Microbispora hainanensis: one gene and its partner. The protein of the gene in region 1 interacts with the protein of each later gene in a pairwise test. Links are inferred from orthologs where the notes say so. Each region holds a gene or a part of one and is shown in the gene's direction. Other genes may lie near its edges. The genes, in order: hemL and OHB01_RS32260.

Region 1 (7,625 bases):
GAGGCCGGTTGCGCGGCCCCGGTAGGTGCTTTCGCCTCCGGTGACGGGCACATTCTCAATCTGACCGCCACCGTCGTCGCCGTCGACGGCGCACGGTCGGTGCGCAAGTCCACCTCCGGACCCTCTACGACGGCCGTGGAGATGGGCCGCGAACTCGCGGCAGCCATGATCGTCGAGGGGGCCGACACGTTGATGGGGGAGCAGGCCCGTTGAGCCCCGCGAATAACAGCACGCAGACCCGGTCCGGGTTCGTCGCCTTCGTCGGCGCCGGCCCCGGTGACGAGAACCTGCTCACGTTGCGCGGCGCCGACCTGCTGGGCAGGGCCGACGTCGTCGTGCTCGACCGGCAGGCGTACGGCTCGCTGCTGCGCCACAGCCGTGAGGACGTCGAGGTCGTCGACATCTCCGCCGACGCGGCGGAGAACTCGGTGTCGCTGAAGACCATCCAGGCCGCCAAGGCGGGCCGCACGGTCGTGCGGCTCTGCTCGGGCGATCCGTCCTTCTTCTCCTCCGTCACCGACGAGGTGGCCGCCTGCGCCAAGGCGGACGTGGACTTCGAGATCGTGCCCGGCGTGCCGCCGGCCACGGCCGTGCTGACCTACGCCGGCATCCCGCCGGCGGCGTCGGCGCCGGAGTTCCGCATCGTGGACGCCGCGCAGACCGACGACTGGGCCAAGCACGCCGCGTGCGAGGGCACGCTGGTGATCTACAACGGCGTCGCGGACGCGGTCCCGATCAGCAAGGCGCTGATCGCGGGCGGCAAGCCCGACTCGACGCCGGTGGCGGTGACCAGCGACGGCACGACCACCGAGCAATACACGGTGGTCTCCACGCTCGGACGGCTCGGCCCCGACCTCAAGCACGCCGGGATGACCGAGCCCGCGCTGATCGTGGTGGGCGACGCCGTCGGCATGCGTGACCGCCTGTCGTGGTTCGAGACCAAGTCGCTGTTCGGCTGGCGGGTGCTCGTGCCGCGCACCAAGGAGCAGTCCAAGGGGCTGTCGGAGCAGCTCCGCTCGTACGGCGCGGTGCCCGAGGAGGTGCCGACGATCTCTGTCGAGCCGCCGCGCACGCCGCAGCAGATGGACCGCGCGATCAAGGGCCTGGTGACCGGCCGCTACGAGTGGGTCGCCTTCACCAGCGCCAACGCGGTCAAGGCGGTGCGCGAGAAGTTCGAGGAGTACGGCCTGGACGCCCGGGCGTTCGCCGGGCTCAAGGTCGCCGCCGTGGGCGAGGCCACCTCGCGGGCGCTGGTCGAGTTCGGCGTGAAGCCCGACCTCATGCCGACGGGCGAGCAGTCGTCCGAGGGCCTGCTGGCCGAGTGGCCGCCGTACGACTCGATGCTCGACCCGATCAACCGGGTGCTGCTGCCGCGGGCCGACATCGCGACCGAGACGCTGGTGGCGGGGCTGACCCAGCTCGGCTGGGAGTGCGACGACGTGACGGCCTACCGCACCGTGCGCGCCGCGCCGCCGCCCGCCCCGATCCGCGAGGCGATCAAGGGCGGCGGGTTCGACGCCGTGCTGTTCACCTCGTCCTCGACCGTGCGCAACCTCGTCGGCATCGCCGGAAAGCCGCACAACGTGACCGTGATCGCGGTCATCGGGCCGCAGACCGCCAAGACGGCCGAGGAGTTCGGCCTGCGGGTCGACGTGATGGCCGACAAACCGTCCGCCACGGCTCTCGCCGCGGCGCTGGCGGACTATGGTGCCAAGATGCGGCACGCCGCCGTGTCGGCGGGCGAGGTGCCCCGCCGTCCGTCCCAGATGCGCAGGGGCGCGCGGCGACGCGTCAAGTGAACCGACTCGTGTGCGGCCCGCCGGGACGGCCTCCCGGCGGGCCGGCGCGATCAAGAGCGGGGAGACCATTGTGAACGCCCAATACCCGGTGGCGCGGCCCCGGCGGCTGCGCCGTACCGCCGCGATGCGCCGGATGGTCGCGGGGACGCGGCTGCACCCGGCCGAGCTCATCCTGCCGATGTTCGTCAAGGAGGGCATCGCCGAGCCGCAGCCGGTGGGCTCCATGCCCGGGGTCGTCCAGCACACCCGCGAGTCGCTGCGTAAGGCCGCCCACGAGGCGGCCGAGGCCGGCGTGGGCGGGATCATCCTGTTCGGGATCCCCGCGCACAAGGACGCCAGGGGCTCGGGCGCCGACGACCCGGACGGCATCGTCCAGGTGGCGCTGCGCGACCTCGCCTCCGACCTGGGCGACGCGCTGGTGCTGATGACCGACACCTGCCTGGACGAATACACCGACCACGGCCACTGCGGCCTGCTGACGGCCGACGGCGAGGTGGACAACGACGCGACGCTGGAGCGCTACGCGTCGGCGGCGGTCGCGCAGGCGGCGGCCGGCTCCCGGATGATCGCGCCGAGCGGGATGATGGACGGCCAGGTCGGCGCCATCCGCGCGGCCCTCGACGCCAACGGCTTCGCCGAGATCCCGATCCTGGCGTACGCCGCGAAGTACGCCTCCGGGTTCTACGGGCCGTTCCGCGACGCCGCCGAGTGCGCGCCGCAGTTCGGCGACCGCAGCGCCTACCAGCAGGACCCGGCCGGACCGATCGGCGAGGCGCTGCGCGAGGTGCGTCTCGACCTGGCCGAGGGCGCGGACGCCGTCATGGTCAAGCCCGCCCTGGCCTACCTCGACATCCTGCGGCAGGTCCGCGACACCGTCGACGTGCCGGTCGCGGCCTACCAGGTCAGCGGCGAGTACGCGATGGTCGAGGCGGCGGCGGCCAACGGCTGGATCGACCGGGAGCGGGTGATCATGGAGTCGCTGATCGCGATCCGCCGCGCCGGTGCCGACATGATCCTCACTTACTGGGCCACCGAGGTCGCCCGCGGACTATCCTGACCCCTCATCAGGGGGGTCCTGCCGAGCCGCGATCGGCCAGAAGGCATTATCAGGTACATGTACCGCGAGCATCTTGCGTAACGCAGGAGGGCAGCGGGTGTGACGCTTGTGGGGAGGAGCGCCATGGTGGGGGTACCGCTGGCCCGACGTGCGAAACGGCGTGCGCATCACGCGCCGCGGAAGATGACGTCGGTGTTGGAGTACGCACAGCTGGGCTGGGCGAGCTGTATGGGCGCCCACCCGCTGAGCGAGGGAGGCAGGGCGTGCTCCTGCGACCGGGTCGGCTGTCCCGATCCCGGCATGCACCCGCTGTCGCCCGCGTGGCAGATGCAGGCCACGACGGACACGGCGCTGCTCACGCGGTGGTGGAAGCAGGATCCGGACATGAACGTGATCCTGCCCACCGGCAGGGTGTTCGACGTGTTCGACGTACCGGCCGCGGCGGGCCGTCCCGCCCTGGCCGCCATGGACGCAGCAGGCTTCGACACGGGCCCGGTCGCCGAGAACGGCGACCGGGTTCTTTTTTTCGTCGCGACGCGTGGGGCGCCCGAGGACGAGGACGAGTGGTGGTCCTGCAGCCTCGACGCGGGACCCGAGACGATCGACGAGACGCCGGGCCTGCGCTGGCACTGCCGCGACAGCTACGTGCTCGCGCCGCCGTCCACCACGCCCACGGGCGGGGTCGTGAGCTGGATCAGGCCCCCCGACGGGCGTCCGCTGCCCGATCCGCTGCGCGTGCTCGACCTGCTCGCCGACTTCTGCGAGTGATTCCCGGTACGGGCCCCGGACGGGTGGGCCCGTAATCTGGAGGGCGTGACTCGCACGCAGACCTCCGAGGACCTGTTCGACCGCGCCCGCCGGATCGTTCCCGGCGGCGTCAACTCGCCGGTGCGCGCCTTCGGCGCCGTGGGCGGCACCCCCCGCTTCATGGCCTCCGGCGAGGGGCCGTACATCACCGACGTGGACGGCAACCGTTACGTCGACCTGGTGTGCTCCTGGGGCCCGATGATCCTCGGCCACCGCCACCCCGCCGTCGTGGAGGCACTGGAAGAGGCCGTCGCGCGCGGCTTCTCGTTCGGCACCGCGACCGAGGGCGAGGTCCTGCTCGCCGAGGAGATCGTCTCCCGCGTCGCCCCCGTCGAGAAGGTCCGGCTGGTCAGCTCCGGCACCGAGGCCACCATGTCCGCCGTACGGCTGGCCCGCGGCTTCACCGGCCGGGCGAAGGTCGTGAAGTTCGCCGGCTGCTACCACGGGCACGTGGACGCGCTGCTGGCCTCGGCCGGGTCCGGGGTCGCCACCTTCGGCCTGCCCGACACCCCCGGCGTCACCGGGGCCTCCGCGGCCGACACGATCGTGCTGCCGTACAACTCGATCGAGGCGGTCGAGGAGGCGTTCCGCACGTTCGACATCGCCTGCGTGATCACCGAGGCGTGCCCGGCGAACATGGGCGTCGTGCCGCCTGCCGACGGCTTCAACCGGCGCCTGCGCGAGCTGTGCACCGAGCACGGCGCGCTGCTGATCATCGACGAGGTGCTGACCGGGTTCCGGGTGTCCGCCTCCGGCTGGTACGGCATCGACCCCGTCGAGGCCGACCTGATGACGTTCGGCAAGGTCATGGGCGGCGGGCTGCCCGCCGCGGCGTTCGGCGGGCGGGCGGAGGTCATGGCCGCCCTCGCCCCGGAGGGGCCCGTCTACCAGGCCGGCACGCTGTCGGGCAACCCGCTCGCCTGCGCCGCCGGGCTGGCCACGCTGCGCGCCTGCGACGACGACGTGTACGACAGGGTCGACGCGTCCGCGCTGGTCATCGGCAGGGCCGCCTCCGACGCGCTGGCCGCCGCCGGGGTGCCGCACCGCCTCCAGCGGGCCGGAAACCTCTTCTCGATCTTCTTCACCGACACCCCGGTCACCGACTTCGACTCGGCCCGGACCCAGAACACCGACGCGTACCGCGCGTTCTTCCACAGCATGCTCGACCAGGGCGTCTACCTGCCGCCGTCGGCGTACGAGGCGTGGTTCCTGTCGGCCGCCCACGACGACGCGGCGCTCACCCAGGTCGCCGAGGCTCTCCCCCTGGCCGCCAAGGCCGCCGCCCAAGCCGCCGGCGTCTGACTCACTTCACCAGCTGGTCGAGATCCACCTCGAACGGGAAGGGCACCTGCACCGCCAGGTGCCCGTGGTGGATCCCGGTCGGCGTGTACGCGCCCGTGGCGGGGTCCCGTTCGTACACGTAGACGACGGGACGCCCGTCGCTCTCCTCCACCCGCCAGAAGTGCGGGATGCCCGCCTCGGCGTACCTCAGCCTCCGCGTCGAGCCGCTCTGTGAGGCCGCGGATGAGGCGCTGGTGGAACCGCCGCTGGGGTGAGTTGAAGACGAGTGCTCCGTCGATCAGCTCGACGCGCTCGAAGAAGCCGGGCTCGCCATTCGGGCCCTCCGAAGGCAGACGATCGAGGTCGTCCGCGCGCCACCCCCAGGGCGGCGGCGCCGGCCAGCACTCCAGTGCACGGCTCACGTCGTACGTCTCAGTGTCGTCCACGTCGCTCACCGTAGCCGTATCCGTGCGAGCGCGAGGGTCAGCGGGGGACGGGCACCGGGCGGCTGGTGAGGGCCGTACGGGGGCGTGAGTTGGCGAACAGGAGGCCGGCGAGGATGAGGGCGCCCGCGGCGACGGTGAGGAGGGAGATCGGCTCGCCGGTGAACAGCGCGGCGGAGGCGATGCCGAAGACCGGCACGAGCAGGCTGTACGGCGCGACCACCGAGGCGTCGTAGCGGGCCAGCAGCCATCCCCAGATGGCGAACCCGCCGAGGGTGGACAGGAACGCCGTGTAGAGCACGGCGCCCACACCCTCGGCCGTGAACGACGTCAGCGACGACGGCCCCTCGGTGGCCAGGGCCAGCGCCAGCAGGGGCGGCGCCGAGACCGCGCTCACCCAGACCATGAACCGCAGGGAGTCCGGCGGCGCGGCCTTGCGGGTGGCGACGTTGCCGAGCCCCCACCCGGCCGCCGCGCCGACGCACAGCAGGAACGCGCCGAAGGGGATCGCCCCCGACCTGGCGGCCACGTCGGCCGCGATCAGGCCCAGGCCGCAGAAGGCCACCGCCGTCCCGGCGATCCTGCGCCGCCCGAGGCGTTCGCCGAGCAGCGCGGTCGCGAACAGCGCGGTGAAGACGGCCTGCACCTGGATGACCAGGGAGGTCAGCCCGGCGGGCATGCCGGCGCGCATGCCGAGCAGCAGCAGGCCGTATTGGGCGACGCCGAGCGTCGCGCCGGTCGCCAGCACCCACCGCCAGGGCGCCCGTGGCCCTCCGGCTATGAGTACGGCGGGGAAGGCGGCCAACAGGAACCGGAGGGCGGCGTACGTCAGCGGCGGATAGTGCTTCAGTCCCGTCTGCATGACGACGAAGTTGAAGCCCCAGATGGCGGCGAGTGCGACGGCGAGAGCCAGGTGGCGGGGGCGCATGGATCAGGGGATCAGCGCGAGGAGGGGCGACGGTCGCGGGTCTGTCGTGCCTGCCGCGCCAGGGTCTCCAGATAGGAGGTCTGCTCGGATCGGAGGGGCTTAGTGAAGAGTCTGTTGAAGATTCGCATGGCTATAGCATCGCATTGCTAAACAGTTGAGCGCAAACAAGTTTTTCTAAGGAGGACGGTTTAGACTGGCTACATGTTGGACCTGAACCGGTTGAAGGCTCTCCACGCCGTCGCGGTCTACGGCTCCGTAGGCGCCGCGGCCGAGGCGCTGATGGTCACCCCTTCGGCGATCTCCCAGCAGCTCGCGAAGCTCGAACGGGAGACCGGGGCCGTCCTGATCGAACGCAACGGGCGCGGGGTGAAGCTCACCGACGCCGCCGGGCTGCTCGCCGAGCACGCCGAGCGCATCCTCGCGCTCGTGGAGACGGCGGAGGCCGATTTCGAGGCGCTGCGCGGGGCGGTGGTCGGCAAGCTGACCATCGCCGCCTTCCCCACCGCGGCCCGGGGCATCGTGCCGCGCGCCCTGACCATGCTCAAGAGGCAGCACCCCGATCTCGACCTGCTGCTCTACGAGAGGGAGCCGGAGCGGCAGATCCGCGAGCTGGCGCGCGGCGACCTCGACCTCGCCGTCCTGCAGGACTGGCTCAACAGGCCGATGGCGCTGCCCGAGGGCCTGTCGCGCACGGCGCTGTTCGACGACGTGGCCGACGTCGTCGTGCCGGCCGACCATCCCCTGGTGAAAGCCGACCATGTGCGGCTGAGCGACCTCGCCGGCGAAAACTGGATCAGCTCGGCCCCCGGCACCGTCTGCCACGACTTCCTGATGTTCCTGCTGCGCTCCGAGGAGCGGGAGCCGCGGATCGTCGCCATGGCCGACGAATACCCCACCCACCTCGCGCTGGTCGCCGAGGGGCACGGTTGCGCGCTCATCCCCCGGCTGGGCCGTGGACCGCTGCCCGAGGGCGTCGCCGTCCTGGCCGTCCAGCCGCCGCCGGTGCGGCGCATCTACGCGGTCTGGAGGTCCGACGCCGCCCGCCGCCCCGCGATCCGCGCCGCCGTCGACGCGCTGCGCTGCTCCGTCGACGCGCTGAACATCTCTGCCGCCGACGCGCCGCGCCCTGCCACCGACGCGCCGCGCCCGGCGTCCGCGGAGCTGCCCGGCGGGTAGGCTGTCCAGGTCATGACAGAGATGACCATCGTTCACCTGCTCCGGCACGGTGAGGTTCACAATCCCCGTGGGGTCCTGTACGGCAGGCTGCCCGGCTACCACCTGTCCGAGACCGGCCGCAGGATGGCCGAGGT
Region 2 (7,526 bases), 4.2 Mb from region 1 along the record:
AGCAGCATCTCCGTGATGCCGGAGGTCGCGCCGAAGTTGCCGTCGATCTGGAACGGCGGGTGCAGGTCGAACATGTTCGGCGCGAGCCTGGCCGGGGTGACCAGGAGGCGGACCAGGTCGTGCGCCCGGTTGCCCTCCTCCATCCGCGCCCAGTAGTTGATCTTCCAGGCCAGCGACCAGCCGGTGCCGTCGTCGCCGCGCAGTTCGAGAGTCCGCCGCGCCGCGTCGTACAGCTCCGGGGTGCCGCGCTTGGTGATCTGGTGGCTGGGGTGCAGGCCGTACAGGTGGGAGATGTGCCGGTGGTTCTGCTCGGTCTCCACCCAGTCGTACAGCCACTCCTGGATGTTGCCGCGCGAACCGATCTTCATCGGGGCGAGCCGGTCCCTGGCGGCCAGGACCTGTGCCCGGAAGCTCGCGTCCACGCCGAGGACCTCACTGGCCTCCGCGCAGCCGTCGAACAGGTCGCGCAGGATCTGGTTGTCCATCGTCGGGCCGGCGGCGACGCTGGCGTTCGCGTGGTGGCTGAGCTCGGGCGAGTTCGACGGGTTGGTGACGAGATATCCGAGCTTCGGCTCCTCGACGAGGGTGTCGAGGAAGAACTGCGCCGCGCCCTTCATCGCCGGGTAGTTCTTACGCAGGAACTCGACGTCGCCGGTGAACAGGTAGTGGTCCCAGATCATGGTGGCCAGCCACGCGCCGCCGGTCTGCCACATGCCCCAGAACGCGCCGTCGACGACCGAGGTCGCCCGCCACGCGTCGGTGTTGTGGTGGGTGACCCAACCGCCGGCGCCGTACTGCACCTCGGCCGTGCGCGCGCCGGTCACCGTGAGGTCGTTGATCATGCTGAACACCGGCTCGAAGCACTCCGACAGGTTCGTGGTGTCGGCGGGCCAGTAGTTCATCGGCAGGTTCGCGTTGATGGTGTACTTCGAGTCCCACTGCGGGCTCATCGAGTCGTTCCAGATGCCCTGGAGGTTGGCCGGCTGGGTCCCCGGCCGCGAGCAGGAGATCAGCAGGTAGCGGCCGAACTGGAAGAGCAGCGCGGAGAACTGGGGGTCGTCGACGGCCCCGTGCTGGGTGATCCGGACGTCGGTCGGCTGGTCGGCCGCGTCGGTGCGGTCGAGTTCGAGCGTCGTCCGGTTGAACAGCTCCTGATAGTCGGCCACGTGCCGGCTGCGCAGCGTGTCGTACGCCGTGCCCTGGGCGGCCTCGAGGTGCTGTCGCGCGATGCCCTGGTAGTCGCCGCTGACATCCTTGTAGTTCACGTAGCTGGAGCCGATGGAGATCAGCAGCGTCACGCTGTCGGCGGCGGACACCTGGAGCGTTCCGCCGGAGCTCGTGACGCTGCCGCCCTCGGCGACGGCCTTGGCCAGCGCCAGGAACTTGACCTGGCCGGTGATGCCCTCGAAGTTGCCCGAGACGCCGTCGAGCGCGACCGTGGAGCTGTCCGGGCTGGTCAGCGTCGTGCGCTGGGGGCTGTCGAACGTCGCGCTGAAGGTGATCGAGCCGGGCTTGTCGGCGGTGAGGCGGACGACGATGACCTGGTCGGGCGCGCTGGCGAACACCTCGCGCTTGTAGCGCACGCCGTTCAGCAGGTAGGTGACGGACGCGACGGCGGTGGTGAGGTCGAGCTGGCGGTTGTATTCGGTGAACCCGCTGCTGCCGGGGAAGGTCAGCCTGATGTTGCCGACCGTCTGGTAGGCGAGCTGGCCCGCGGGTGAGCCCAGCATGTTCTGGTCGATCAGCGTCTGTGCCTGGGTCCACTGGTCCTCGAAGACCAGGCGCCGGATCTCCGGCAGCGCCGCCAGGCCCTTCGGGTTGCTCTGGTCGTACGGCCCGCCGCCCCAGACCGTGTCCTCGTTGAGCTGCAGGCGCTCGGCGTCGACGTTGCCGAACACCATCGCGCCGAGGCGTCCGTTGCCGATGGGGAGGGCGCGGAGCCAGTCCGTGCCCGCGCCCTTGTCGTACCAGAGCGCCATGTCGCTGGCGGCGCGCACCTCCGAGGGTGCCACCGATCCTGCTCGGGCGACCGCCGTCCACTGCATCGGCAGCATCAGAGCCCCGGCTCCGACCGTGCCGATCTTCATTAATTGCCTTCGCGTCAGATCTGGCATTCGCTCTCCAAGCGCATGGCTGCCTTGCCGGCGGCCGGCGCCGCGCCCTTGGGCTGCGAGAGCCCCGCATCGAGGAGACGGGCGGGGTTCGGCGGGACCGGCTGCGTGACGAGGCTGTGTAGGGGGTGATGGCAAAGCTACAAAGATTTGATGTATCGGTCAACGATGTGATGCAAAACCCCCGCAAGCCGGTCATCTGACCGCTATCAGGCCGGAATACATCTAACCTTTGGCGGGAAAGGCCATGCGGCGCCGGGTAGCGGCACGCGGCCGCGTCCTGTATCCGTAGAGCAGCAGTGATTCCCGACGACCATGCGCGAACGACGTGCGGGCAGGCCGCATCCGCTCCCCGCACGCCGTGGTAACGGGGAATCCCCCGCTCCCGCCGACCCTGGGAACCTACCTGCCATGTCACGCACAGACGATGTAGTGGACAGCATCAAGCGGATGATCCTCGACGGCGTCCTGCGGCCCGGCGACCGTCTGCCCGTCGAGAAGGACCTCGCCGAGTCGCTGGGCGTCTCACGCGGGGCGCTGCGCGAAGGGATCTCGGCGCTGTCGATCCTCGGCATCGTCAGCACCCGGCAGGGCGACGGGACGTACATCACGAACCTCGACGCGACGCAGTTGCTGGCTCCGATGGGCTTCGTCGTGGACCTGCACGGCCAGGGCGACCCGCGGCACGTCTACACCGTCCGGCGTCTGCTCGAATCGGAGGCGGCCCGGCTCGCCGCCACCAGCATCACCGACGAGGCGCTCTGCCAGGCCAGGGACCTGCTCGGCGAGTCGGCCCGGATCATCGATCAGGCGCCCCACGACCACGAGCGCCTCATCGAGATCGACATCGCCTTCCACCGCATCATCGCCGCCCACACCGACAACCCGGTCCTGGTCGGCCTGATCGAGGCGTTCGCCCGGCGCACCGTCCGCGGCCGGCTGTGGCGGAGCCTCCACGAGGAGGGCGCCGACCGGCGTACCCACGACGAGCACGTGGCGATCTGGGCGGCGCTCGCGGCACGCGATCCCGAACGGGCGCGCATCCGGATGGCCAACCATCTCGTCGGGGTCGAGGAGTCCCTCCCCCGGCTGCCCGACGACGGCGACGCGCCCTGATCACAGCACAGGGATCACCACACAGGGATCACCGCGCCCTGATCACCGTGCCCTGATCACCGTGCCCTGATCACCGCGCCGAGTCGGGGTCCGTGCCGGGACGCGACCGGCCGAGGTTCTCCCGCAGCCAGGTCTCCGTGGTGCTGACGTGCACGAGCGCGACCGCCTGGGCGAGCGCGGCGTCGCCGGCCGCGAGCGCGCGATAGATGGCGGCGTGCTCGGCGATCGTACGGCCGGCCGCGTTCTCCTCCACCAGCCCGCGCCAGACCCGCGCCCGGAGAGTGCGGCTGGCGATGCCGCCGAGGAGGGCGGCCAGGGACTTGTTGCCCGTGGCGTCGAAAACGGCCCGGTGGAAGGCGTCGTCGTGGTGGTTGAGCGCTTCGGTGTCGTTCTGTGCCGCGATCATCGCGTTGAGATGCCGCTCGACGTCCGCGAGCTGCCCGGCGGTGATCCGGGCGGCGGCCAGACCCGTCGCGACCGGCTCGAACAGCCGCCGCACCTCGGTGATCTCGAGCAGGTCGTCGCCCCGCATCATCTCGACGGCGAGGCCGACCCCTTCGAGCAGCAGCTCCGGCGAAAGGCTCGTGACGTACGTGCCGTCGCCCCTGCGCACCTCCAGCACGCGTGTGGTGACGAGGGAGCGGACGGCCTCCCTGAGCAGGTTGCGGGACAGGCCCAGCTCGGCGGCCAGGTCCTGTTCTGGAGGCAGCCGGGCGCCCGGAGGAAGCGTCCCGTCCTTGATGCGCTGCCTGATGCGCTCGATCGCCTGCTCGGTCAACGACATACCTGCATTTTGGTGTGTCAGGACACCAGACCTCCACATGGTCCACGTAGCGTGCTGCGTCTTCCGGCCCGCAGACATGCGATGTGTCCGGTCTTCCCACCCGTACGGTGATGGCCGAGACGTCGGATCCCTTGGTGATGAGAGCCGCGTGCGTAACGGAATATCACCATCCTTACCCAAGGTCTGGACACTAGAGCGGTTTTGAGCATAGAAAGACATCCCATGTCCTGTCGTGATTGGCCCCCTCACGACCAACCTCACCCATGCCCCGTACGACGACGCGGACGTCACCTGAGCGTCGGCGACGGCATGGCAGCCGTGGTGCTTCAGAAGGAGAGACGATGGAACGCAAACGGTTCGCACTCGCCGCGGCCTTAGCCCTGTCCGGATGCCTCGCCGCCGCCTGTGGCGGCAGCGGCGGCACGGGAGACGGCGGCTCCGGGAACGACGCGGCGGCGAAGCCGGTCATCGGCGTCGACTATCCGCGTTCCGACACGGACTTCTGGAACTCCTACATCAGTTACGTGCCGAAGTTCGCCGGCGAGCTGGGCGCGGAGATCAAGACCACCAACTCCCAGAACGACATCGCGAAGCTCACCGCCAACGTGCAGACCCTGATGAGCCAGGGTGTGAAGGGCGTGGTCATGGCGCCGCAGGACACCGCGGCGGTGGCGCCCACGCTGCAGCAGCTCGAGAACAAGAAGATCCCCGCCGTGCTGGTGGACACCCGGCCCGACACCGGGAACGCCTTCATGGTCGTGCGCGCCGACAACCGCGCGTACGGGGAGAAGGCCTGCAGGTTCCTGGGCGAGAAGCTCGGCGGCAACGGCAAGGTGGTCATGCTGGAGGGCGACCTGGCCTCCATCAACGGCCGGGACCGCACCGAGGCGTTCAACGACTGCATGAAGCAGAACTATCCCGGCATCAAGGTGTTCGGCGAGGCGACGAACTGGGACGGCGCCGTGGCCTCGCAGAAGCTCTCGACGGTGCTGACCGCGAACCCCGACGTCAAGGGCGTCTACATGCAGTCGAGCTTCGCCCTCGCCGGCACGCTGCAGGTGCTCAAGCAGCGCGACCTGCTGGTGCCGCCGGACGACCCCAAGCACGTCTTCGTCGTCTCCAACGACGGCATCCCGCAGGAGCTCAAGGACATCGCCGCCGGGAACATCGACGCGACCGTCTCCCAGCCCGCGGACCTGTACGCCAAGTGGGCGCTGTCGTACGCGCAGGCCGCGATCGAGGGCAAGACCTTCCAGCCGGGGCCGACCGATCACGACAGCACCATCATCCAGGTGCGGCCGGGCCTGCTGGAGGACCAGCTGTCCGCGCCGCTCGTCACGGCCGACGGCGGCACCTATGGCGGGATCTCCAGCGTGAAGCACGACGACAAGTCGCTGTGGGGCAACAACCTGAGCTGAGAGGGCGTGACCGATGGAAGCGTTCGCGGGAGGGCCCGCGAGCCCTCCACCCGCCCGCGACGGCGGGCCGGGCCGTACGGACCCGCCCGTCGCCGCGGCGGAGAACATCACCAAGAGGTACGGCGAGACGACGGCGCTCGACGGCGCCCGCATCACGATCGGGCCCGGGGAGGCGCACGCGCTGGTCGGGCGCAACGGTGCGGGCAAGTCGACGCTGGTCTCCATCCTGACCGGGCTGCAGGCGCCGGACGAGGGCGAGGTCCGCTTCGCCGGGTCGCCCGCGCCGCGGCTGTCCGACCGGGACGCCTGGCGGGAACGGGTCGCCTGCGTCTACCAGAAGTCCACGATCATCCCTGAGCTGACCGTGGCGGAGAACCTCTACCTGAACAGGCACGACCGCAACCGGCTGGGGCTGGTCGGCTGGAAGAGCCTGTGGCGGAAGGCGGCCGACCTGCTGGAGGCATGGTCGGTGGACGTCGACGTCCGCAGGCCGGCCGGGGAGCTCGGGGTCGAGCAGCGGCAGTTCGTGGAGATCGCCCGGGCGCTGTCGTTCGGCGCGCGGTTCATCATCCTCGACGAGCCCACCGCCCAGCTCGACGGCGCGGCGATCTCCCGGCTCTTCGACCGGATGCGGGCGATGCGCGAGCAGGGGGTCACCTTCCTGTTCATCAGTCATCACCTGCAGGAGATCTACGAGATCTGCGACACGGTCACGGTGTTCCGGGACGCCCGGCACATCCTCACCGCGCCGGTGGCCGATCTGCCGCAGGGCGAGCTGGTGGCGGCGATGACCGGTGAGGCCGCGGGGCTGCGGGAGCACGCCGTACGCCCGGCGGTTCCGGCGGACGCCCCGGTGGTCCTCGACGTACGGGGCCTGTCCGACGGCGACGTCTACCAGGACGTCGACCTCCGGGTGCGGGCCGGGGAGATCGTGGGGCTGGCGGGCCTGGGCGGCAGCGGGAAGAACGAGCTCGCCGAGGCCATCGCCGGGCTGCGCGCTCCCCGGGACGGCACCCTGGAGGTGGCCGGGAACCGCCCGCGCCCCGGCAGTGTGCCGGATTCGCTGGCCGCCGGGGTGGGCCTGGTGCCCCGCGACCGTCACCATCAGGGCCTCGTTCCCCTGATGTCCATCGCCGACAACACCACGCTGACCGTGCCCGAACGGCTCGGCCAGGCGGGGTTCGTCAGCGGCCGGCGCAAGGACGCGCTGGCCCGCGAGATGATCACGAATCTCGCGATCAAGACACCCGGCCCGGAGCTCCCCGTCTCCGGGCTGTCCGGCGGCAACCAGCAGAAGGTCGTGATGGCCCGCGCCCTGGCCAGCGACCCCCGCCTGCTCGTGCTGATCACTCCGACGGCCGGAGTCGACGTCCGGTCGAAGGAGTTCCTGCTCGGCAAGGTCGAGGAGATCGCCGACAACGGGACCGGCGTCGTGATCGCCTCCGATGAACTTGACGACCTGCGGCTGTGCAACCGGGTGCTCGTGATGTTCCACGGCCGCGTCGTCGCGGAACTGGCCGCCGGCTGGCACGACCACGAGATGGTGGCCGCCATGGAAGGAGTCGACCTCGATGCCTGACAGCACCACCGCTCCCGCCACGACGGGACACCCTCCGAGCCCGCCGGCTCCCGAGGAGGCGGGGAGACGCCGCCCGGCCATCCGCCTGGCGCGGCTGCGCGACTTCGCGCTCGTTCCCGCGATCATCGTGATCGCGATCGTCGGGCAGATCGTCAACCCGATCTTCCTGCAGAGCGACAACCTGATCAACATCCTGCAGACCATGTCGGAGATCTCGCTCCTCGTCCTGGCGCAGACGCTCGTGCTGGTCGCCGGCAGGATGGACCTGTCGCTCGAGTCGACCTTCGGGCTGGCCCCCGGCGTGGCCGCGTGGCTCACGGTCGCCGCCGGGACGGGGCCGGGGCTCGGGCTGCTGCCCGGCGCCTGGGGAATCCCCGTCACGCTCGCGGTGGGCGTGCTGATCGGTGCGGTGAACGCGCTGTTCATCGTCCGCTTCGGGCTCAACGGCTTCATCGTCACCCTGGGCATGCTGATCGTGCTGCGCGGCCTCCTCACGGGCATCTCCGGCGGGCAGACCT

Evidence for each region.
Region 2: the proteins of hemL (region 1) and OHB01_RS32260 interact in binary tests that used the Escherichia coli proteins (3 or more experiments, as listed by UniProt). The link is inferred for Microbispora hainanensis from one-to-one orthologs.

Annotation. Positions count from the first base shown.
Region 1 is NZ_CP108086.1:2,854,650-2,862,274, forward strand. Bases 2,908-5,817 are described here. They hold hemL (glutamate-1-semialdehyde 2,1-aminomutase), read left to right. Parts: upstream 2,908-3,669; coding sequence 3,670-4,965; downstream 4,966-5,817. Other genes in these bases: OHB01_RS13365 (bifunctional DNA primase/polymerase), read left to right, coding at 2,980-3,624; OHB01_RS13375 (hypothetical protein), read right to left, coding at 4,967-5,116; OHB01_RS13380 (EamA family transporter), read right to left, coding at 5,428-5,817. Outside these bases: hemC (hydroxymethylbilane synthase), read left to right, coding at 1-213; OHB01_RS13355 (uroporphyrinogen-III synthase), read left to right, coding at 210-1,799; hemB (porphobilinogen synthase), read left to right, coding at 1,870-2,856; more of OHB01_RS13380, read right to left, coding at 5,818-6,315; OHB01_RS13385 (LysR family transcriptional regulator), read left to right, coding at 6,517-7,491. UniProt on the Escherichia coli protein: Aminomutase that catalyzes the transfer of the amine group on carbon 2 of glutamate 1-semialdehyde to the adjacent carbon 1 to form 5-aminolevulinate.
Region 2 is NZ_CP108086.1:7,017,781-7,025,306, forward strand. The notes cover bases 1,564-4,374. They hold OHB01_RS32260 (FadR/GntR family transcriptional regulator), read left to right. Parts: upstream 1,564-2,522; coding sequence 2,523-3,227; downstream 3,228-4,374. Other genes in these bases: OHB01_RS32255 (glycosyl hydrolase family 95 catalytic domain-containing protein), read right to left, coding at 1,564-2,087; OHB01_RS32265 (FadR/GntR family transcriptional regulator), read right to left, coding at 3,298-4,011; OHB01_RS32270 (sugar ABC transporter substrate-binding protein), read left to right, coding at 4,353-4,374. Outside these bases: more of OHB01_RS32255, read right to left, coding at 1-1,563; more of OHB01_RS32270, read left to right, coding at 4,375-5,429; OHB01_RS32275 (sugar ABC transporter ATP-binding protein), read left to right, coding at 5,443-7,008; OHB01_RS32280 (ABC transporter permease), read left to right, coding at 7,001-7,526. UniProt on the Escherichia coli protein: Transcriptional activator of the glcDEFGB operon which is associated with glycolate utilization, and encodes malate synthase G and the genes needed for glycolate oxidase activity. Also negatively regulates the transcription of its own gene.